Regions from separate parts of the Streptomyces sp. LARHCF249 genome, predicted to be linked through region 3. Evidence: riboswitches for the same ligand, from Rfam matches in the RefSeq annotation. Region 3 holds a riboswitch; each other region holds the start of a gene.
What was found. A riboswitch is a leader RNA that binds a small molecule or an ion and turns the genes downstream of it on or off. The one in region 3 is predicted to bind cyclic di-AMP.

Region 1: linked by a shared signal. The riboswitch ahead of ACIPUC_RS29000 (transglycosylase family protein) and the one ahead of ACIPUC_RS17045 (M23 family metallopeptidase) in region 3 are both predicted to bind cyclic di-AMP.
Region 2: linked by a shared signal. The riboswitch ahead of ACIPUC_RS35435 (M23 family metallopeptidase) and the one ahead of ACIPUC_RS17045 (M23 family metallopeptidase) in region 3 are both predicted to bind cyclic di-AMP.

The regions. Positions count from the first base shown of each region.
Region 1 is NZ_JBIXJQ010000011.1:192,130-199,254, reverse strand. Features, by position in the region: gene ACIPUC_RS29015 (DUF501 domain-containing protein) at 1-293, opposite strand, end outside; gene ACIPUC_RS29010 (FtsB family cell division protein) at 337-828, opposite strand; gene eno (phosphopyruvate hydratase) at 919-2,205, opposite strand; gene ACIPUC_RS29000 (transglycosylase family protein) at 2,478-3,170, opposite strand; cyclic di-AMP (ydaO/yuaA leader) riboswitch at 3,174-3,346, opposite strand; gene ACIPUC_RS28995 (transglycosylase family protein) at 3,623-4,681, opposite strand; gene ACIPUC_RS28990 (cytochrome P450 family protein) at 4,785-6,071, opposite strand; gene ACIPUC_RS28985 (globin domain-containing protein) at 6,193-7,125, shown strand, end outside.
Region 2 is NZ_JBIXJQ010000020.1:33,097-40,221, reverse strand. Features, by position in the region: gene ACIPUC_RS35445 (M16 family metallopeptidase) at 1-923, shown strand, start outside; gene ACIPUC_RS35440 (M16 family metallopeptidase) at 944-2,311, shown strand; cyclic di-AMP (ydaO/yuaA leader) riboswitch at 2,518-2,677, shown strand; gene ACIPUC_RS35435 (M23 family metallopeptidase) at 2,690-3,487, shown strand; gene ACIPUC_RS35430 (GntR family transcriptional regulator) at 3,690-4,367, shown strand; gene ACIPUC_RS35425 (HPr family phosphocarrier protein) at 4,613-4,894, opposite strand; gene ACIPUC_RS35420 (bifunctional acetate--CoA ligase family protein/GNAT family N-acetyltransferase) at 5,079-7,125, shown strand, end outside.
Region 3 is NZ_JBIXJQ010000005.1:469,620-476,744, reverse strand. Features, by position in the region: gene ACIPUC_RS17055 (MBL fold metallo-hydrolase) at 276-1,484, opposite strand; gene ACIPUC_RS17050 (SGNH/GDSL hydrolase family protein) at 1,597-2,382, opposite strand; gene ACIPUC_RS17045 (M23 family metallopeptidase) at 2,546-3,508, opposite strand; cyclic di-AMP (ydaO/yuaA leader) riboswitch at 3,511-3,687, opposite strand; gene ACIPUC_RS17040 (tyrosine-protein phosphatase) at 4,003-4,794, shown strand; gene ACIPUC_RS17035 (aspartate aminotransferase family protein) at 4,879-6,294, opposite strand; gene hpnH (adenosyl-hopene transferase HpnH) at 6,291-7,125, opposite strand, start outside.

The DNA of each region.
Region 1 (7,125 bases), on a different contig from region 3:
GCGGCGAGCTCGGGGTCCTCGGCGAGCCGGGCCTGCATCTCCTTCATCACGCCGTTGGCCTCGAGCGTGCCGATCGCGGAGGCCGCGCGCGGGCACGTCAGGTAGTACAGCGTCGGGAAGGGGGTGCCGTCGGGGAGCCGCGGCGCGGTCTCCACCACGTCCGGCTGGCCGCAGGGGCAGCGGTGGGCGATGGCGCGCAGCCCGCGCGGCGGGCGGCCGAGCTGCTGCTCGAACGCCTCGATGTCCGCGTCGGTCGGCTCGGTCCGGTCGGTCTGGGGCGGGGGCGTCTGCATGCCTGGAGTAGGTCTCTTCGTTTCGGTGTGCTTGGAGTGTGGGTCAGTCGCCCGGGCGGTCGGCCTTGTCGACGCCGTCCCAGACGTTGGAGTACCAGGGGCGGTCGGAGCCGGCCCGGCCGGTCCGGTGCCGCTCGGCCGCCGCCTGGGCCCCGGGGTCGGTCATGATGTAGCCGATCTCCCCCGGGCGCAGGAAGTGCAGGTGCTTGCGCGCCTGCTGCTCCGCATAGGCGTCGTCCTGCCAGCGGGCCTTCTCGTCGCGGAGCCGCTCCAGGCGCTCCCGCGCGGCGGCCGCGGCCCGCTGCTGCTCCGCGATCTCCGAACGCTGGGAGACGTACTGGCGCATCGGATACGCGAGGGCGACGACCAGGGTACAGAGGACGAGCACCAGGAGCGCGGCCCGGCCGGTCAGCCGGCTGCGGCGGACCTGGCGGCGCGACTGCGAGCGGTAGACATGGGCGGCGGTCCGCTCGCCGAGCTGCTTGAGCCTGGTCGCGGTGGAGAAGGTGGAGAACCGATCCCGGTTCCCGGCCATTGGTCCGCCTCCCCTGTGCACGCACTACGCAATACGTCCCCGCACACGGTACGGGACCGAGTGCGGGGACGTACGGAGGCAAGAGCGTGATTAGCCCTTGAAGCGCGGGAAGGCGCTGCGGCCCGCGTACACCGCGGCGTCGTCGAGGATCTCCTCGATGCGCAGCAGCTGGTTGTACTTGGCGACACGGTCCGAGCGGGCCGGGGCGCCGGTCTTGATCTGACCGCAGTTCACGGCGACCGCGAGGTCGGCGATGGTGACGTCCTCGGTCTCGCCGGAGCGGTGCGACATCATGCACTTGAAGCCGTTGCGCTGGGCCATCTCGACGGCGTCGAGGGTCTCGGTCAGCGAACCGATCTGGTTCACCTTCACGAGCAGGGCGTTCGCGGAGCCCTCCTCGATGCCGCGGGCCAGGCGCTCCGGGTTGGTGACGAAGAGGTCGTCGCCGACGATCTGGACCTTGGAGCCCAGCTTGTCGGTGAGGGTCTTCCAGCCGGCCCAGTCGTCCTCGTACAGCGGGTCCTCGATGGAGACCATCGGGTACGCGGAGACGAGCTCCTCGTAGTACTCGGTCATCTCGGCGGCCGAGCGGGACTGGCCCTCGAACTCGTACTTGCCGTCCTTGTAGAACTCGGACGCGGCGACGTCGAGCGCGAGCGCGATGTCCTTGCCCGGGGTGTAGCCGGCCTGCTTGATGGCCTCGACGATGAGGTCGAGCGCGGCGCGGTTGGACTCCAGGTTCGGGGCGAAGCCGCCCTCGTCGCCCAGCCCGGTGGAGAGGCCCTTGGTGTGCAGGACCTTCTTGAGGGTGTGGTAGACCTCGGCACCCCAGCGCAGCGCCTCGGAGAAGGACTCCGCGCCGATCGGGGCGATCATGAACTCCTGGATGTCCACGTTGGAGTCGGCGTGCGACCCGCCGTTGAGGATGTTCATCATCGGAACGGGCAGCAGGTGCGCGTTCGGGCCGCCGAGGTAGCGGAAGAGCGGGAGGTCCGAGGCCTCGGACGCGGCGTGCGCGACGGCGAGGGAGACGCCGAGGATGGCGTTGGCGCCGAGCGAGCCCTTGTTGTCGGTGGCGTCCAGGTCGAACATGGCCTGGTCGATCAGGCGCTGCTCGGTGGCGTCGTAGCCGACGAGCTCCGGGCCGATCTGCTCGATGACGGCGAGGACGGCCTTCTCGACACCCTTGCCGAAGTAACGGTCGGGGTCACCGTCACGGAGCTCGATGGCCTCGAATGCACCGGTGGAGGCGCCGGACGGAACTGCAGCACGGCCGGTGCTGCCATCGTCGAGGCCCACCTCGACCTCGACCGTGGGGTTGCCTCGGGAGTCCAGGATTTCCCGGGCTACGACGACGTCGATGGACGGCACGAGCATCTCCTTCTGGGATGTGACGCTGGGTGTGCGGTGGCATCAGGCCGTGGGATGGCCTTGCCGACTAGAGCCTAACCGGCTCGGGGCTCTCGATCGGCCGACCGCCCGGCCCCTGGGACGAAAAAGGGCCCGAATACCCCTCTTCCAGGACATACGGCTGTTGGTCATCGCCGTTCTGCCGGCGCACACGCCACCGCCCGGCGCGTGGGGGGATACGCGCCGGGCGGTGGGGCTGTTACGCGTGGTGCGCGCTGCCGCGGCTATTGCCGCAGTGTTCAGCTGAGCTTCAGCTTCTGACCCGGGAAGATCAGGTCGGCGTCCGAGACGATGTCCTTGTTCAGCTCGAACAGCTTCTGCCAGCCGCCCTGGACGCCGTTGGCCTCGGCGATGGTGCCCAGGGTGTCACCGGACTTGACCTCGTACGAGCCGTTGCCGGTCTTCGGGGCCGGGGCCTCGGAGCGCTCGGAACGGGTGGTCGGAGCCTCGGAGCGCTTCGTCTCCTTCTTCGGCTCGGCCTTCTTCGGCTGGGTCTTCTTGGGCTCGGTCTTCTTCTCCTGCTTCGGGGCGGTCTCGGTCGAGCCGCCGCCGGTGTAGGAGGAGTTCGACAGACCCTTGCCGCAGTGCGGCCAGGCGCCCTTGCCCTGGCCCTTGAGGACCTTCTCCGCGACGGCTATCTGCTGGGCCTTCGAGGCCTGGTTGGCCTGCGCGGCGTACGTCTTGCCGCCGAACGCGGCCCAGGTGGAGGACGAGAACTGCAGGCCGCCGTAGTAGCCGTTGCCCGTGTTGATGGCCCAGTTGCCGCCGGACTCGCACTGCGCGACCTTGTCCCACTCGGACGCGGTGGCGGCGCTGGCGGTGCCCGCGGCCATCAGGGGGGCGGCGACGGCGACACCGGCGACACCGGCGAGCGTGACGATGCGGGCGGCCTTGGAGGCGCGGCGGTGCTTGCCCTTGCCGGAAAGCAGCATGGAGATTCTCCTCACCGACGCCTACGAGGTGAGCTGTCGGGTTCGGGCGAGTGAGTTGCCCGGCCGTGCGACCTAGCGCACGTCTTAACCCCTAGCCGGTGGCGTGACCGTCTCTCAACGGCCGCTCCCGGCACCTACCTTGGTTCCCCCGCTCCTGCCTTCGGCGCTTGACGCGACGACTGTTCCCCCCGTCCGCCGGCAGGATTCGGCGATGCGGTCGAAGGAGCCCGCGGTGGCGGGCGACTCAGAAGGTAGACAGGTCCCTCCCCGATGTTCAACGAGCCCCATCGGGGAGAAACAGCCCCTACTTGCGCCCTTCGTACGGGTATTTGCGCAGGTGAGGACGGGGTTCGCGGAAGCCCCCGGGCGGGACACGCCAGTTGACCGGAAGAGACACATGTCTCACTTACAGAAAACGGACAATCAACTCTTTCCGGCCGCCCGAACTGCCCTTATTCGGCAGTTAGATCCAGGTTCTGGCCGGGCTTGATCAGATTGGCATCCTTGCCGATGACCTGCTCATTGGCCGCGTAGAGCGCGTTCCAGCCGCCCTCGAGTCCCTTGGCGTCCGCGATGGCGATCAGGCTGTCGCCCTCCTTGACGGTGTACGTGGGCTCCGACGCGGCATCAGGTGCGGTCGGCGCCTCGGCGGCCGGCGCACCGCGGTGCTTGCCGCTGCCCTCGGGGGCCGGTGCGGCCGGTGCGGTGGGTGCGGTGGGGTCGGCCGAGGCGTCCGGGACACCCGGAGTCGCCGGCGCCGTCGGGTCTGCCGGGGTCACGGGGGCGCCCGGGGTCACGGGGGGCTGGCCCGGGGTGGCCGGCGGGGCGACCGGCGGCGCCGTGGTCTCACCCGGGCTGACGGGGGTGGTCGGCGCGGTCGGGTCCACCGGGGCCGGAGCCGTGGAGGGGTCGTCCGGCGAGGGCATGACGGGCAGTCCGAGGGAGGGCGCGAGCGGGCTGTCGGGGAGCGTGAACGACGGGGTGCCGGAGGGGCTCGGCGCGGGGTGCGTCGGAGCGCCGAAGTCCGTGGACGGCTTGCCGGGCCCGGTGGTGGGCACGGTGTCGTCCGGGCGGGAGGGCGCGGTCGGGGTCACGGAGCCGCCGGGCAGGCCCGGGTCGACCGCGGCTGCGGCGCCCTGCCCGTCCAGCCCGGCCGAAGCCGCGCACAGCGGCCAGGCCTGCGGGCCCTGGGAGGCCAGTACGCGCTCGGCCACGGCGATCTGCTGGGAACGGCTCGCCAGGTCGGCCCGCTCGGCGAAGTCGAGGCCACCCGCGTTCTTCCACTGCTCCTGGGTGAACTGCAGGCCGCCGTACTGTCCGCTGCCGAAGTTGGCGCTCCAGGCGCCACCGCTCTCGCACTCGGCGACCTTGTCCCACGTGGACGTGTCGGCCGCACTCGCGCCGGTGGCGGCGAGCAGCGGCAGGGCCAGCGCGGAGCCGGTGACTCCGGCAGTGACGACTATCGCGGGCACCTGACGGGGGCGTCTGTGGCGGCCGTTCCCGGAACGCATGAGGCTGCACCTTTCGCATAACGGCTGGATAACGGCAGAACCTAGCGGCCTTCGAACGGTTGTCACAACTCCGGTCGGCAACTGACTTCCGGTCAGTTGCCCTTCAGATGTTTCGGGGTGTGAAGCGCACGGGAAGGGTGCGCAGGCCACGCATGATCAGTCCGCCGCGCCAGCGCAGCTCCTCGGGCGGAACAGCGAGTTCCAGATCTGGCAGACGCGTGAGCAAAGTCGCAAGCGCGGTCTGTCCTTCAAGTCGCGCGAGCGGAGCACCCAGGCAGTAGTGGATGCCGTGGCCGTACCCGAGGTGCTGGTTGTCGGCCCGGGAGAGGTCGAGGGTGTCCGGCTCGGCGAACCGCCCGGGGTCGCGGTCGGCGGCCGCGAGGACGACCAGGACCGGATCCCCGGCCGCGACCGACTGCCCGCCGAGGGTCAGCGGCTCGGTGGCGAACCGCCAGGTGGCCAGCTCCACCGGGCCGTCGTAGCGCAGCAGTTCCTCGACGCCGGTCTCCAGCAGGCCGCTCTCGCCGGCCGCGAGGGAGGCCTGGAGGCGCTCGCGTTCGCCGGGGTTCATGAAGAGGGAGTGGACGCCGTTGCCGATGAGGTTGACGGTGGTTTCGAAACCGGCGAAAAGCAGGATGAAAGCCATGGCCGTGGCCTCGGCCTCCGTCAGATGGTCGCCGTGGTCACTCGCCCGGATCAGATCGGAAATGAGGTCATTGCCCAGATCATCCCGCTTGCGGTGGATGAGTTCCCCGAGATACGTCCGCATCTGCTTCACGGAACGGGCGACCCCGCCGCGCGGACCGCCGCCGTGGCGGATCATCATCCCGGCCCAGTCGCGGAAGTCGTCCTGGTCCTCGCGCGGTACGCCGAGCATCTCGCAGATGGCGTAGATGGGGAGCGGGAAGGCGAACTCGTGGATGAGGTCCGCCTCCCCCTTCGCCGCGAACTGGTCGATGAGGTGGTCGGTCAGCTCCTGCACCCGCGGTGTGAACTCGGCGACCCTGCGCGGGGTGAACGCCTTCGACACCAGCCGCCGCAGCCGGGTGTGGTCCGGCGGGTCGATGTTGAGCAGGTGCGTCATCAGCTCCGCCTTGCGCTCCCCCGGGATCCCGGTCTTGCCCTTGGCGTGCGCGGGCTCGGCGTGGTGCGCCGGATTCTTGCTGAGCCGCTGGTCGGCGAGGGCCTGGCGGGCGTCGGCGTACCGGGTGACCAGCCAGGCCTCGACCCCGCTGGGGAGCTTGGTGCGGTGCACCGGGGAGTGCTCGCGCAGCCAGGCGTAGGCCGGATAGGGATCGGTCGCGAACTCCCAGTCGAACAGGGTCGGTCCCGTGGGGGAAGGGGAGGCCGAGGGGGTGTCTGCGGAGGCTGCGGGGATCTGCTCGTGCACCCGATGACCGTATCCCGACTCCCGGACCCCATCCGATATGGGTGCTTCGTCGCGGCTGTCCGTAGATCCGCTGTCACTTGACCTCGACTTCCCCGACACTCCTACTTTCGGTTTTGTGGATGTGAGGATCTTGAAAAGCAGTTTCGCGGTGGTGGAGAGACGGGCCGAGCACGCGGTCAAGTTCTTCTACTCCCACCTCTTCTGGCACAACCCCAACGTCCGTGAGCTCTTCCCGGCCTCCTTCGAGGACATGGAGCGGCAGCGGGACCGGCTCTTCGCCGCGCTCACCCACGTGATCGCCCACCTGGAGAACGACAGCCTCGTCCCCTATCTCCGCGACCTGGGCCGCGACCACCGCAAGTTCCGGGCCGGGCCCGAGCACTACGCGGCCGTGGGCACCAGCCTGCTCGCCGCCCTCGCCGAGACCTCCGGCGAGGCCTGGACCCCGCAGGTGGAGAAGGCCTGGGCCGAGGCGTACCAGGTGATCGCCGACGCGATGCTGGCCGGCGCCGCCTCGAGCGAGGACCCGCCCTGGTGGGACGCGGAGGTCGTACGCCACCTCCAGTACGGGCAGGACATCGGCGTGCTGACCCTGAGGCCGCACGCCCCCTTCCCCTATCTGCCCGGCCAGTACACGAGCGTGAGCAGCGAGCGGGTCCCGACGACCTGGCGCACGTACTCCGTCGGCAACGCCCCCCGCCCCGACGGCACCCTGGACCTGCACGTCAGCCGGATCGAGCGGGGGCGGCTGAGCACCGCCCTGGTCCGCGACGTGCAGCCGGGCGAGACGCTGCGGCTCGGTGCGGCGGGCGGGCAGCTGACCTTCCGCCACGCGGACCGCCCGGCCAGCCTGATCGCCGCCGGGACCGGCTGGGCGCCGGTCCGGGCCATCCTGGAGGACCTCGCGGAGCACCCTCCCGATCAGGACGTACGGCTCTTCGTGGTCGCGCGGGACGCCGCGTACCTCTACGACCGCGCGCTCATCGACGAGTACGCCGCCGCCTGCCCCTGGCTCGCCGTCACCTACATCACGCCGGCCCCCGGGCAGCACCGC
Region 2 (7,125 bases), on a different contig from region 3:
GCCGCCAGCGGTACGACAACGTCCCGTACGGCACCGCTTTCGAGAAGCTGACCGCCCTCGCCTACCCCGAGGGCCACCCGTACCACCACACGCCGATCGGCTCCATGGCCGATCTCGACGCCGCGTCCCTGGAGGACGCGCGCGCCTTCTTCCGTACGTACTACGCGCCCAACAACGCGGTGCTGTCGATCGTCGGCGACATCGACCCGGCGCGCACGCTCGCGTGGGTCGAGAAGTACTTCGGCACCATCCCGTCGCACGACGGCAAGCAGCCGCCCCGGGACGGTTCGCTGCCCGACGTCATCGGCCGCGAGCTGCGCGAGGAGGTCGTCGAGGAGGTCCCGGCGCGTGCGCTGATGGCCGCCTACCGGCTCCCGCACGACGGCACGCGCGAGTGCGACGCCGCCGACGTGGCGCTGACCGTCCTGGGCGGCGGCGAGTCCTCGCGGCTCCACAACCGCCTGGTACGCCGCGACCAGACGGCCGTCGCGGCCGGGTTCGGCATGCTGCGGCTGGCCGGGGCGCCCTCGCTGGGCTGGCTGGACGTCAAGACGTCCGGCGGGGTCGAGGTCCCCGACATCGAGGCGGCCGTGGACGAGGAGCTCGCGCGGTTCGCCGCCGAGGGCCCGACGGCCGAGGAGATGGAGCGCGCCCAGGCGCAGCTCGAGCGCGAGTGGCTGGACCGGCTGAGCACGGTCGCGGGCCGGGCCGACGAGCTGTGCCGCTTCGCGGTGCTCTTCGGTGACCCGCAGCTGGCCCTGACCGCCGTGCAGCGCGTCCTCGACGTGACCGCCGAGGAGGTGCAGGCCGTGGCCGCGGCCCGGCTGCGCCCGGACAACCGCGCGGTGCTGGTCTACGAGCCGCTGGCCGGCTCCGACGAGTCCGCCGGCAACGACGACGAGAACGAGGGGGCGGAGCAGTGAGCGACACCGCAGCCGTCACGATGACCTTCCACCCGCGCCCGCAGGCCGGGGAACCGCAGCCGTGGGCCTTCCCGGCCCCCGACCGCTCGGTGCTGTCCAACGGCCTGACCCTGCTGCGCTGCCACCGCCCGGGCCAGCAGGTCATCGCGGTCGAGGTCAACCTCGCCGCCCCGCTGGACGCCGAGCCCGAGGGCCTGGACGGCGTGGCGACCATCATGGCCCGCGCCCTGTCCGAGGGCACCGACAAGCACTCCGCCGAGGAGTTCGCGGCCGAGCTGGAGCGCTGCGGCGCCACCCTGGACGCGCACGCCGACCACCCGGGCCTGCGGGTCTCCCTGGAGGTTCCGGCATCCCGGCTGCCCAAGGCCCTCGGCCTGCTCGCCGAGGCCCTGCGCGCGCCGGCCTTCGCCGACGCAGAGGTCGACCGGCTGGTGCGCAACCGGCTCGACGAGATCCCGCACGAGCTGGCCAACCCGCAGCGCCGCGCCGCCAAGCAGCTCTCCCAGGAGCTCTTTCCGGCCAGCCTGCGCATGTCCCGCCCGCGCCAGGGCACCGAGGAGACGGTCGCCCGGATCGACTCCGTGGCCGTACGCGCCTTCTACGAGGCCCACGTGCGCCCCGCCACGGCCACCGCGGTGGTCGTCGGCGACCTGACCGGCATCGACCTGGACGCGGTCCTGGCCGAGACCCTGGGCACGTGGACGGGCAACACCGCCGAGCCGCTCCCGGTGCCGCCGGTGACCGCCGACGACACCGGCCGCGTGGTCATCGTGGACCGGCCCGGCGCCGTCCAGACGCAGCTGCTGATCGGCCGGATCGGGCCGGACCGGCACGACCGGGTCTGGGCGGCGCAGGTGCTCGGCACGTACTGCCTGGGCGGCACCCTGACGTCCCGCCTGGACAAGGTGCTGCGCGAGGAGAAGGGGTACACGTACGGCGTGCGCGCCTTCGGCCAGGTGCTGCGCTCCACCGCCGACGGCAGGGGCGCCTCCATGCTCGCCATCAGCGGCTCGGTGGACACCCCGAACACCGCCCCGGCGCTGGAGGACCTCTGGAAGGTCCTGCGCACCCTGGCGGAGGGCGGCCTGACCGAGACCGAACGGGACGTGGCGGTGCAGAACTTGGTGGGCGTGGCCCCGCTCAAGTTCGAGACGGCGGCCTCGGTCGCGGGCACCCTGGCCGACCAGGTCGAGCAGGAGCTTCCGGACGACTACCAGGCGCAGTTGTACGCACAGCTCGCCGAAACCGGCACCGTGGAGGCGACGTCGGCGGTCGTGGAGGCCTTCCCCGCGGACCGGCTGGTCACCGTCCTGGTGGGCGACGCGGCGCAGATCGAGGAGCCGGTGCGGGCCTTGGGGATCGGCCCCGTGAGCGTCGTCACCAACTGACGGCCGCCGCGCGGCCAACTGACCGCACGACAAGGGGCCCTGGCGGGCTTGTCCGCCAGGGCCCCTTTTGTCCGTTTAGTGGAGAGGTTGCTTTTATGTGGTGTGGCGTACGCAACAAAAGGGCGTGTCTGTTTGGCGATTGACTGATGATCCGCCTAGCGTCACCCGTGCTGTCCGTCAGTTGTACCCGCCGCATCCGCGGCACCGGACAGCGATCGCCGAGTCCCCGTCAGGCGCGAGCCTGGGGAGCCGGGGACCCACATCAGTCCCTGGGGTGAATCGGACCGCCTCGCAAGAGGAGGCCCGTAGGAGACCTTCCTGCTCCGAACCCGTCAGCTAACCCGGTAGGCGAGAGGGAAGGAAAGGATCAGCCCCTTCATGGCGTTTGGCAGTCGTGCCGCCGGTAAGCACCGTGGTTCCAGTCGTCTGAGCCGCAAGACCGCCGGCTACGCCGGCATAGCCGCCCTCGCCACCACTGGTGTCGTCGGCTCCCTCGCCGCCCCGGCCTTCGCCGCGGACAACGGCAACACCCACTCCGCCCCGGACAACGCGCTCGGCGCGGTCGTCGTCTCCGACGACCTCGCGGGTGACATCGAGGACCAGGCCGAGTCCCAGCGGCGTGCCGCCGAGCACGCCGCCGCCAAGGCCCAGGCCGAGGCGGACGCGAAGCAGCGGGCCGCCGAGGCCAAGCGCCTCGCCGAGGCCAAGGCGAAGGCCGAGCGCGAGGCCGCCGAGCGCGCCGCCCGCGAGGAGGAGCGCAAGCGCCTCAACACCTTCGTCTCCCCGCTCGACAGCTCGTACGTCAGCACGCAGTACAAGGCGGGCGGCGGCATGTGGTCCTCCGGCAGCCACACCGGCATCGACTTCCACGCCGCCTCCGGCACCTCCGTGCGCGCGGTGGGCGTCGGCGTCGTGGTCGAGGCCGGCTGGGGCGGCGCCTACGGCAACAACGTCGTGATCAAGCACAACGACGGTACGTACACCCAGTACGGCCACCTGTCCTCGCTGCGCGTCTCCGTCGGCCAGCAGGTCACCCCCGGCCAGCAGATCGGCCTCTCGGGCTCCACGGGCAACTCCAGCGGCCCGCACCTGCACTTCGAGGCCCGCACCGGCGCCGACTACGGCTCGGACATCGACCCGATCGCGTACCTGCGCTCGCACGGCGTCAGCCTCTGACCGCGCCCCACCGCTTCACCGAAGGCCCCGGCTCCCCGAGCCGGGGCCTTCGTGCTGCTGCGCCGGAAACATGTTTGTCATTTCCGGCCGCTCTCGGAAATTATCGTGTGTTGCAATAGAGTCGCAGCACGCGCAGGCACGGCTTGTATGTGTGCGGCCTGATGGCGTGGCAGTCGAAATCGGAAATAGCGGAGGTCCGGTCTTGCGTATTCCCGCGCACGCGGTATGCACAGCGATCCGCGACGACATCGTCTCCGGGGTCTTCGAGCCGGGCGGCAGGCTGACCGAGGAGGTACTGGCCCGCCGGTACGGGGTCTCGCGGGTCCCCGTGCGCGAGGCGCTGCGGACCCTGGAGTCCGAGGGGTTCGTGACCACGCGGCGCCACGCGGGCGCCTGTGTGGCCGAGCCGACCGAGCAGGAGGCCGCCGACCTCCTCGAGCTGCGGATGCTGCTGGAGCCCCTGGCGGCGGCCAGGGCGGCCCGGCGGCGTACCGAGGCCCACCTCAAGGTGCTGCGCGGGCTGGTCAGGCTGGGCCAGGAGCGGGCCAGGCGGGGCCAGGGCGAGGACCTGCGCTCCCTGGGCGGCTGGTTCCACGAGACCCTCGCGCAGGCCTCCGGGAGCCCGGGCCTGATCGCGCTGCTCACGCAGATGCGGCACAAGCTGGCGTGGATGTACGTGGTGGAGGCGCCGGCCCGGCCGGTGGACTCCTGGGCGGAGCACGGGGCGATCGTGGACGCGGTGGCGCGGGGGGACGCGGAGCGGGCGCGGGCGCTGGCGTCCCTCCACGCCGACCGGGCGGCGGGCGCGCACCGGCCGCGGGCGCGGGCGGCCGTGAGCACTTCGCAACCTGCCGTAAACATGTCGAGCGGCCGTCATTAACAGGGCGCGTATACAAAGGGACGGCAGGAGCGGTATTCGTGCGCCGCGGCTGCCGATTTTCGCAATCAGCTCGGCCCGGGTGGCCTGAATTCGGTGCGCCGAATTCCTGTGAGCCGAATTCCCCTGCGTACACGCGAAAGCCGCGGCGCCCCGGATGGCGGGGGCCGCGGCTTTCGCGTGCGGACCGTGCGGACCGTGTGGGTCGCTGCGGTGTACCGGTCGACGGAGGTGTCGAACCCGAAGGGTCAGACGGTCTCGGGGAGCTCCTCGAGCCCCTCGGCGACCAGCTTCGCGAGGCGGTCCAGCGCCACCTCGGCGCCGTCGGCGTCGGACGCGAGGACGATCTCCTCGCCGCCCTGGGCGCCCAGGCCCAGAACCGCCAGCATGGAAGCGGCGTTGACGGGGTCGCCACCGGCCTTGGCGATGGTCACCGGGACGCCGGAAGCGGTCGTCGCACGGACGAAGATCGAGGCGGGACGAGCGTGCAGGCCCTCGGCCCAGCCGACGTTGACGCGGCGCTCTGCCATGGTGATGCCCTTCAGGTTCTTACGGTTGTCTAGACCAGTCTCTCACGGCACCCGGAATGCTCCGACCGACCTTCGGCCCGGATCCTCCGCCGTTCGACCTTCCCCAGCTTGCATCGTTTTGCCCTAGTCTGCCTGATGCGCCGCGCGCACACTGCAGGGCGGTTTCCGGCCGTAAGGTAGGCCCATGACCACCGAGTCGGACCCCTCGTACCCGGCCCACTGGGAGGCGGACGTCGTCCTGCGCGACGGCGGCACCGCCCGGATCAGGCCCATCACCCCCGCCGACGCGGGCCGACTGGTCAGTTTCTACGAGCAGGTCTCGGACGAGTCGAAGTACTACCGCTTCTTCGCCCCCTACCCCCGGCTCTCCGACCGCGACGTGCACCGGTTCACGCACCACGACTACGTCGACCGGGTCGGCCTCGCGGCAACCATCGGCGGGGAGTTCATCGGCACCGTCCGCTACGACCGCATCGGCGCCGACGGCCGGCCCGCCGCCGGCCCCTCCGACGAGGCCGAGGTCGCCTTCCTCGTCCAGGACGCCCACCAGGGCCGCGGGGTGGCCTCGGCCCTCCTCGAACACATCGGCGCGGTGGCCCGGGAGCGGGGCATCCGCCGGTTCGCCGCCGAGGTGCTGCCCGCCAACACCAAAATGATCAAGGTGTTCACGGACGTCGGCTACCAGCAGAAGCGCAGCTTCGAGGACGGCTCCGTCCACCTCACCCTCGACCTCGAACCCACCGCCGAATCCCTCGCCGTCCAGCGCGCCCGCGAACAGCGCGCCGAGGCCCGCTCGGTACAGCGGCTGCTCACCCCCCGCTCCGTCGCGGTGATCGGCGTCAGCCGCTCCGGCGCGGGCGTGGGCGCCGCCGCGCTGCGCAACCTGCGCGACAGCGGCTTCCACGGCCACCTCTACGCCCTCAACGAGGAGGTCACGCGCGACCTGCTCGACGGCGTACGGGCCTACCGCACGATCGGGGCCATCGGCGCGCCCGTCGACCTCGCGGTGATCGCGGTTCCGGCGGACCGGGTCCCCGAGGTGGTGGCGGCCTGCGGCGACCACGGGGTGCAGGGGCTCGTGGTGCTGTCCGCCGGATACGGGGAGAGCGGCCCGGCCGGACTCGCCCGCCAGCGCGAACTCGTGCGCCAGGTGCGCTCGTACGGGATGCGGCTGATCGGCCCGAACGCCTACGGGGTGATCAACACCGCGCCGGAGGTGGAGCTCAACGCCTCGCTGACGCCCGCGCCGATGCCGACGCGGGGCCGGATAGGCCTGTTCACGCAGTCCGGGGCGATCGGCATCGCCCTGCTCTCCGCCCTGGTGCGCCGCGGGGAGGGGCTGTCCTCCTTCGTCTCCGCAGGCAACCGCGCCGACGTCTCCGGCAACGACATCCTCCAGTACTGGTACGACGACGAGGCGACCGACGTCGCCCTGATGTACCTCGAAACCCTCGGCAACCCGCGCAAGTTCACCCGCCTCGCCCGCCGGACGGCAGCCGTCAAGCCGGTGGTCGTCGCGAAGGGCGGCCGCCACACCCCCGCCGGACACGTGGTCCCGGGCACCCGGCTGCCGGACGCCACCGTTTCCGACCTGCTGCGGCAGGCGGGCGTGATCCGGGTCGACACGGTGACGGAGCTGGTGGACGTCGGGCTGCTGCTGGCCTCGCAGCCGCTGCCCGCCGGACCGCGCGTCGCGATCCTCGGGAACTCCGAGTCCCTCGGGGTCCTCACCTACGACGCCTGCCTGACCCAGGGACTGCGGCCGCTGCCGCCGATCGACCTGACCACCGCGGCCTCGCCCGAGGACTTCCGTACGGCGCTGGCCGCGGCGCTGGCCTCCGACGCCAACGACGCGGTCGTGGTGACCGCGATCCCGTGGGTGAACGAGCAGGCTCCGGAGGACGACCTGGCCGAAGCCCTGCGGGAGGCCGTGGCCGAGACCCCGGGCAAGCCCGTGGCGGTCGTGCACGTGGAGCTCGGCGAACTGGTCGAGGCTCTCTCCGCCGAGTTCAGCGGCATTCCCGCCGCGCCGGCGGCCGAGCCCGCCGCGGGAGACCGGATCCCGAGCTATCCCGCCGCCGAGCGGGCCGTCAGGGCCCTCGCCGAAGCCGTCCGGTACGGGCAGTGGCGGCGGGCCGGCGCCGAGGCCGGGCACGTCCCCGAGTACGAGGACATCGACGAGCCCGGCGCCGCCGCCCAGCTGGCCCGGCTGCTGGCCGACGTCGACGGCG
Region 3 (7,125 bases):
GGGGCCCGGTGTTGATCACCGGATACCCACGCTAGACCGCACCGTCCCGCCCCGGACGCCCAGTTGGCGAAGTTCCCGGGGGTGCTTCCCGCTCCCGGTGGAGCGCTCGTACAGCCGCCCGAATCTCCCGGGTCGCCTTCCGGCGAATGCCCCGCCGACCGCGCGCCCCCGAGAGCCGGGGCGCCGCCCCCTGCCCCGGACCCGCCGCGGCCGCCCGGCCCCCGGGCTGCGGGCCCGCCCGGCGGCAGGCGGCCGTCCGTCCGGCCGACCGGCCGTCAGGAGCCGACGGCCTCCGGCTCCTCGCGGATCACGCCCGCCGCCCGGCCGGCGGTCACCGCCGCGACGGACACTTCGGCCGCGGCGTGGCCGCCCACCACGAACGGCCGCCACCACGGCTGGTCCGGAAGGCCGGCGGCGCCCGGCTCGAAGGGCTGGCCCGGGATCGGCAGGGCGATCGCGGCTCCGGCGCCCGCCGCAGCGGTGAGGGTTCCCTCGCCCGGCTCGTCCCACGGGTGGGGGGCCAGGTTGAAGGTGCCCCAGTGGATCGGCAGCATCGTGCCGTGCGGCGTGCCGCCCTGGAGGTCGAGGTGGGCGCGCATGCCCTCTTCGGGCGTCATGTGGATGTCGGGCCAGTACTCCGAGTACGCGCCGATCTGGATCATCGTGGCGTCGAAGGGCCCGTGCTCGGCGCCGATCTCCTTGAATCCGGGGAAGTAGCCGGTGTCCCCGCTGTGGTAGATGCGGTGCTCGTCCCCGGCGACCACCCAGGAGGCCCACAGGGTGTGCTGCTGGTTGCGCAGCCCGCGGCCGCAGAAGTGCCGGGCGGGCGTCGCGGTGAGCGAGAGCCCGGCGATCTTGGTGCTCTCGTTCCAGTCCAGCTCGCGCAGCCGGTCGGCCGGCACGCCCCAGCGCTCCAGGTGCGCACCGACGCCCAGCGGGACGGCGAACACCGTGTCCGTACCGGCCAGCTGCTTGATCGTCGGCAGGTCGAGGTGGTCGTAGTGGTCGTGCGAGATCACCACGACGTCGACCGGGCCCAGCGAGGCCAGCGGCACGGGTACGGGGTGCAGCCGCTTGGGCCCGGCGAACGGGAAGGGCGAGCACCGCTCGCCCCACACCGGATCGAACAGCACGCGTCGCCCGTCGATCTCCGCCAGCACGCTGGAGTGCCCCATCCAGGTGATCCGCAGTCCGCTCGCGGGCGGCTTGGCCAGCTCCGCGAGGGTCGTCGGGTACACGGGGATCGGCGCGCCGGGGGTGCGCCGCACCCGCTGCTCCCGGTGGAAGTAGATCTTGGCGAACTCCGCCATCGACCCCGAGGGCCTGGTCCGGGCCCCGAGCGGGTTCTGGAAGACGCCGTCGGCGAAGTTCGGCGAGCGGTGGATCCGCTCCAGCCGCTTGCCGGACGGGTCCGCGCCGAAGGCTTCGGGCCGCAGGGCACGCAGCCGCGGACGCAGGGGACGCGGGGGACGGGAGCCGGTCAAGGCGCCTCCTGGGAGGATGGGGTCGGGACGGTCGTCGGTCTACGACCTTCCCAACGCGCACATGCCCCCAAGGATTCCGCTTGCGGCCCTCGTCCCCCCTCTGCGGCGCCCGTTACAGCGGCAGCAGGTCCGGCCGCTTCGCCTCGACGTGGTCGCCGGAGGACTCTCCGCGCAGCCGCCGCCCGATCCAGGGCACCAGGTGCTCGCGGGCCCACTGGATGTTGTCCCGGGTCACGTCCACCGAGCCGCGCGGCCGCTGCGGGGGCCACGGCTGGTCGGGGTCGGCGGGCACCTCCAGTCCGAGCACCTGCGCCGCGCGCAGCGCCACCCGCGTGTGCCCCTCGGGCGACAGGTGCAGCCGGTCGGCGTCCCAGGCCCGCCGGTCCTGTACGGACTTCAGCGACCAGAGGTCGAGCACCGGGCAGTCGTAGCGGTCGGCGATGGCGCGCACGTGCGCGCTGTACGTCGCCACCTTGCCGCGGAGGTGCTTGAGGACGGGCACGCCCCGGGTGTCGAAGCCGGTGGTGATCATGACCAGGCCGACGGCCCCGGTGAGGTCGGCGACGGCGGCCTCGAACCGCTCCGCCACGTCGTCGGGGTCGGTGCCGGGCCGGATGATGTCGTTGCCCCCCGCGCAGAAGGTCACGAGGTCCGGGGCGAGCTCCTTGGCCCGCGGGACCTGCTCGGCCACGATCTGGTCGAGGAGCCGGCCGCGCACGGCCAGGTTCGCGTACCGGAAGTCGTGTTCGTCACGCTGGTCGGCCAGGAGCACGGCGAGCCGGTCCGCCCAGCCGAGATAAGAATCCCCGGGTCCCGGGTCCCCCACGCCCTCGGTGAAGCTGTCCCCGATCGCCGCGTACGAGCCGATGGTCTTGAGTGTCGTCGTCGTCGCTGCCACAAAGCGACATCCTTCACCCGCGCACACGACCTACGCCAACGTAAGCAGGGGTTGACGGACCGTGATCTATACCACGCGAGGGATAAGGAATAAGTACACGCCAGGCCGGGACCCCCCTCGGGCCCCGGCCTGACGTGTGTTCGCGCTCCGACGGCGGCTGCCGTCAGATGGTGACGCCCTTCGAGCGGAGGTAGTTCACCGGGCTGATGTCCGAGCCGTAGGACTGGGTCGTGCGGATCTCGAAGTGGAGGTGCGGGCCGGTGGAGTTGCCGGTGGAGCCGGAGAGGCCGAGGCGCTGGCCGGCGGTGACGCTCTGGCCCACCGAGACCGACAGCGAGGAGAGGTGGGCGTACTGCGAGTAGTTGCCGTCCGCGTGCCTGACGATGACCTCGTTGCCGTACGCGCCGGCCCAGCCGGCCGAGACCACGGTGCCCGCGCCGACGGCCTTGACCGTGGTGCCGGAGCTGGCGATGAAGTCGACGCCGGTGTGGTAACCCGAGGACCACATGGCGCCCGCGACCTTGTACTGGGTGGAGATCCCACCGCTGACCGGGGCCACGAATCCGGCGCCGCTGGGAGCCTTCGCCTCGGTGGAGGAGCCGCTGCTCTGCGGCTTCTGCTTCGGCTGCGGGGCGGGGGCCGGGGCGTCCTGTTCGCCGGAGGAGCCCTCGCCGGCGGAGGGAGAACCGGTCGAGGACCGCTCGGCCGGAGCCGGAGCCGGGGCGGGGGCCGGGGCCGCCTTGGCCTTCGCGCCGAGGGTCAGCTTCAGGCCCGGGTGGATCAGGGAGGGGTTGGTGCCGACGGCCTCGCGGTTGTCGGCGTACAGCCGCTCCCAGCCGCCGTCGAGGTGGCGCTCCGCGGCGATCTTGGAGAGGTAGTCGCCGGGCACGACCGTGTACACGGTCGGCGCGGCCTCCACGGCGGCGGGAGCGGCCTGGAGCGAGAGCGGGAGCTGCGGGGCCACGGCGGGGGCCGTGGCCGGAGCGGCGGCCGGAGCGGTGGCCGCGCCGGCGCCGGCGGCACCCATCAGGGGCAGCGCGAGAGCCGCACCACCGGTGCCGGCGACGGCGAGACCACGGGAAAGCGAACGGGACTTGGGACGGCGGTGCTTACCCTTTGCAGGCATGGCGAATTCCTCTCCGTCGCCTGCGAGGTGAGCTGTCGGGTTCGGACTGGAGATGTCCGGCCGTACATGAACGGAACATATACGACTTCACCCCTAGCCGTTCCGGAGGAAAGATCCGGAACAGCGGCTTACCTGGTTCCCCCGCTCCTGCCGCGCGCGTGAATAGTCGGGTGCGGTTTCCGGGAGGCGGCAGGATTAGGCGGTCCACCCGGATCGATCGCGAAGGTAATCGAGTCAGGCCGTAGGGAACAAGCCATGAATTCCCCAAAGGAATCACCGGGATGAGGGTCCGACGGAATTCCGGTCACCCTCTGTCCATTCCACGCCGTCAACAACCGCCCCGGCCGGGCCATTCGGCTTTCGCGATCAGGCACTCACGGTCACCGTATGATCTGGCTCACGGGGCCGCGTCCGATCTCGCCGCCGGATATGGCAAGTTGGAGCCAACCAGCTCAATTCGGACAGATGTCCCACCACGAACCGGAGGAGTTCCTTTGACCCAGCGGATACAGGAGCCGGAACTGTCCGGAGTGCGCAATTTCCGCGATGTGGGCGGATTGCCGACTTCTGACGGACGACAGGTCAGGCCGGGACGACTGTTCCGAAGCGGACATCTGGCACATGCCACCGAAACCGATGCAGAGTTCCTCGCATCACTCGGGCTCCACACCGTCTTCGACTTCCGCAACGGCGCCGACCACGCCCTGGAGGGGCCGGACGTCGAACTGCCCGGCGTGCGGAACGTCAACATCCCGCTCTCGGACCCGGCCGACGGCCGGGAGTTCTGGAAGTTGGTCCGCGACGGCGGCCTCGACCAGCTCCGCTCGATCCTGGGCGACGGCAAGGCCGCGGCCCGGATGTCGCAGTCGTACCGCACGATCATCCGGCACCGCACCGCCGAGCACAGCCGGCTGGTGCACGCCCTCGCCGAGGACAGCGTCCCCGCCCTGCTGCACTGCGCGGCCGGCAAGGACCGGGCGGGCCTGTCGATCGCCGTCGTCCTGCTGGCGCTGGGCGTCGAGCGCGAGGCGATCGTGGTGGACTACCTGGAGTCGAACGCCCCGCACCGCCGCTACCGGGTGCGCCGCAGCAGCCAGGCGCAGGAGGCCCGCTCCCCCGAGGTGATGGAGCTCCTCGCCCCGCTCTTCGACGCCCGCGCCGAGTACCTGACCGCGGCCTTCGACACCATCGACGAGGCCTGGGGCGGAGTGGACCGCTACCTGGCGCAGGGCCTCGGGCTCACCCCCCAGGCCCTCGACCGCCTGCGCGGGCAGCTGCTCGACTGAGGCCGAGCGGTCCCCGGGAAGCGGGGCACGTCTCCGCGCCCGCTTCCCAGAGACCGCTTGGTGCCGCAGTGACCCGGCAGGCCGTCACCGGTTGCCGACGGCCTGCTTCACCAGGGTCCTGCCGAACTCCCACATCAGCCCCGAGCCGCCGTGCGCCTCGTCCATGACCTCGCGGAAGGCGCCGACGAACCGGTCGACGTCCCGCTCGTCCACGATCAGCGGCGGGATGAGCTTGATCACTTCCAGGTGGTCTCCGGACACCTGGGTGAGGATCCGGTGCTTCTGCAGCAGCGGCACCACGACCATCTGCGCGAAGAGCCCCTTGCGGGCCGCCTGGAGCACGGCCCACCGGCTGCGCAGCCCCAGCGAGGACGGCCGGCCGAACTCGATGCCGATCATCAGCCCGCGCCCGCGCACCTCGTGCAGCAGCTCGTACTCGTCCACCAGGGCCGCGAGCCGCCCGCGCAGCAGATCGCCCGTGGCCCGGGCATTGGCGACGACCTCCTCGTCCTCCATGACCGACAGCACGGCCAGCCCGGCCGCCATCGCCTGGGCGTTGGAGCCGAAGCTCGCGGAGTGCACGAGGACCCGGTCCATGGACGAGTAGACCCGTCTGAAGATCCAGTCCTTGCCCAGGGTCGCGCCGACCGGCACGTAGCCGCCCGAGAGCGCCTTGGCCACGCACACCAGGTCCGGCTCCACGCCCGGCTCATGCTGGTACGCGTAGAAGTCCCCGGTCCGTCCCAGGCCGGTCTGCACCTCGTCCGCGATCAGCAGCGCCTTGTGGCGGCGCAGCAGTTCCTGCGCGGCGGGCAGGAACCCGGGCGGGGCGGCGAGCACCCCCTTGCCCTGGATCGGCTCGACGACGAAGGCCGCCACGTCCCCCTTGCGGAGTTCCCGCTCCAGGGCGCCCAGATCCCCGAGGGGGATCTTCGTGTCGGGCAGCAGCGGTGCGAAGCCGTCCCGGAAGCCGTCCTCCCCGTTCACCGAGAGCGAGCCGGCCGTGAGCCCGTGGAAGGCGTGGTCGCAGTAGAGGATCCTGGGCCGTCCGGTGGCGTACCGGGCGAACTTCAGGGCCGTCTCCACCGCCTCGGTGCCGCTGTTGCCGAAGAAGACGCGGTCCAGGTGCGGGCTGTACGAGAGCAGCTTCTCGGCCAGCAGCCCGGGCAGCGGCTGGCAGTCGAAGCGGGTGAGGTCGGCGAGCTGGGCGTCCAGGACGTCGTGCAGGGCGCGGCGGACCACCGGGTGGTGCCGGCCCAGGCCCATGACGCCGAACCCGGCCAGCATGTCGAGGTAGTCGTTGCCCTCGGCGTCCCAGAAATGGGCTCCCTCGGCCCGCTCGTAGACCTTGTCGAAGCCGATGGTGTGCAGCATCCGCGGCAGTTGGTGGTTGAGGTGCCTGGCGTGCAGCTCGTACCGCTCCCCGCCGCGCTCGGCCAGCAGGGCGCCGAGGTCGAAGCCCTTGCCCCGGCCGCCCCCGTCCCGTGGCTGCGCTGTCACGCCGGTCCTCGCGAGGACTCCCGGTTCCCGCCGATCGTCTCCCGGGCCGCCCGCAGGGACTCCTTGAGGGAGCCCATGGTGGCGAGGACGGCGGTGGGCTCGTAACCGCAGTGCGCCATGCAGTTCGCGCAGCGCGGGTCCTTGCCGCGGCCGTACTTGCTCCAGTCGGTGTCGTTGATCAGTTCCCGGTACGTCGGCACGTAGCCGTCGCTCATCAGGTAGCAGGGGCGCTGCCAGCCGAAGAGGGAGTAATTCGGAATGGCCCAGGCCGTGCAGGGGAAATCGGCCTTTCCTTCCAGGAAGTCCAGGAAGAGCGGCGAGTGGTTGAGCCGCCAGCGCCTGCGGTTGCCGCCCGCGAAGGCCTTCCTGAAGAGTTCCCGGGTCTGTTCGACGCCCAGGAAATGCTCCTGGTCAGGGGCCTTTTCGTAGGCGTAGGCGGGCGAGATCATCATCTCGTCCACCTGGAGGTCGTCATTGAGGTAGTTGAGCACCTCGATGATCGTCTGCGGGGTGTCGGTGTTGAAGAAGGTGGAGTTGGTGGTCACCCGGAACCCGCGCCTCTTCGCCTCCTTGATGGCCGCGACGGCCTCGTCGAAGACGCCTTCCTTGGCCACCGACTCGTCGTGCCGTTCGCGCAGTCCGTCGATGTGCACGGCGAAGGCGAAATACGGGGACGGGGTGAACTTCTCGATCTTCTTGCGCAGCAGCATCGCGTTGGTGCAGAGGAATACATACTTCCGCTTCGCTACCAACTGGCGCACGATCTCGTCGATCTGCGGGTGCATCAAGGGCTCACCGCCCGCGATGGACACCATGGGCGCGCCCGACTCC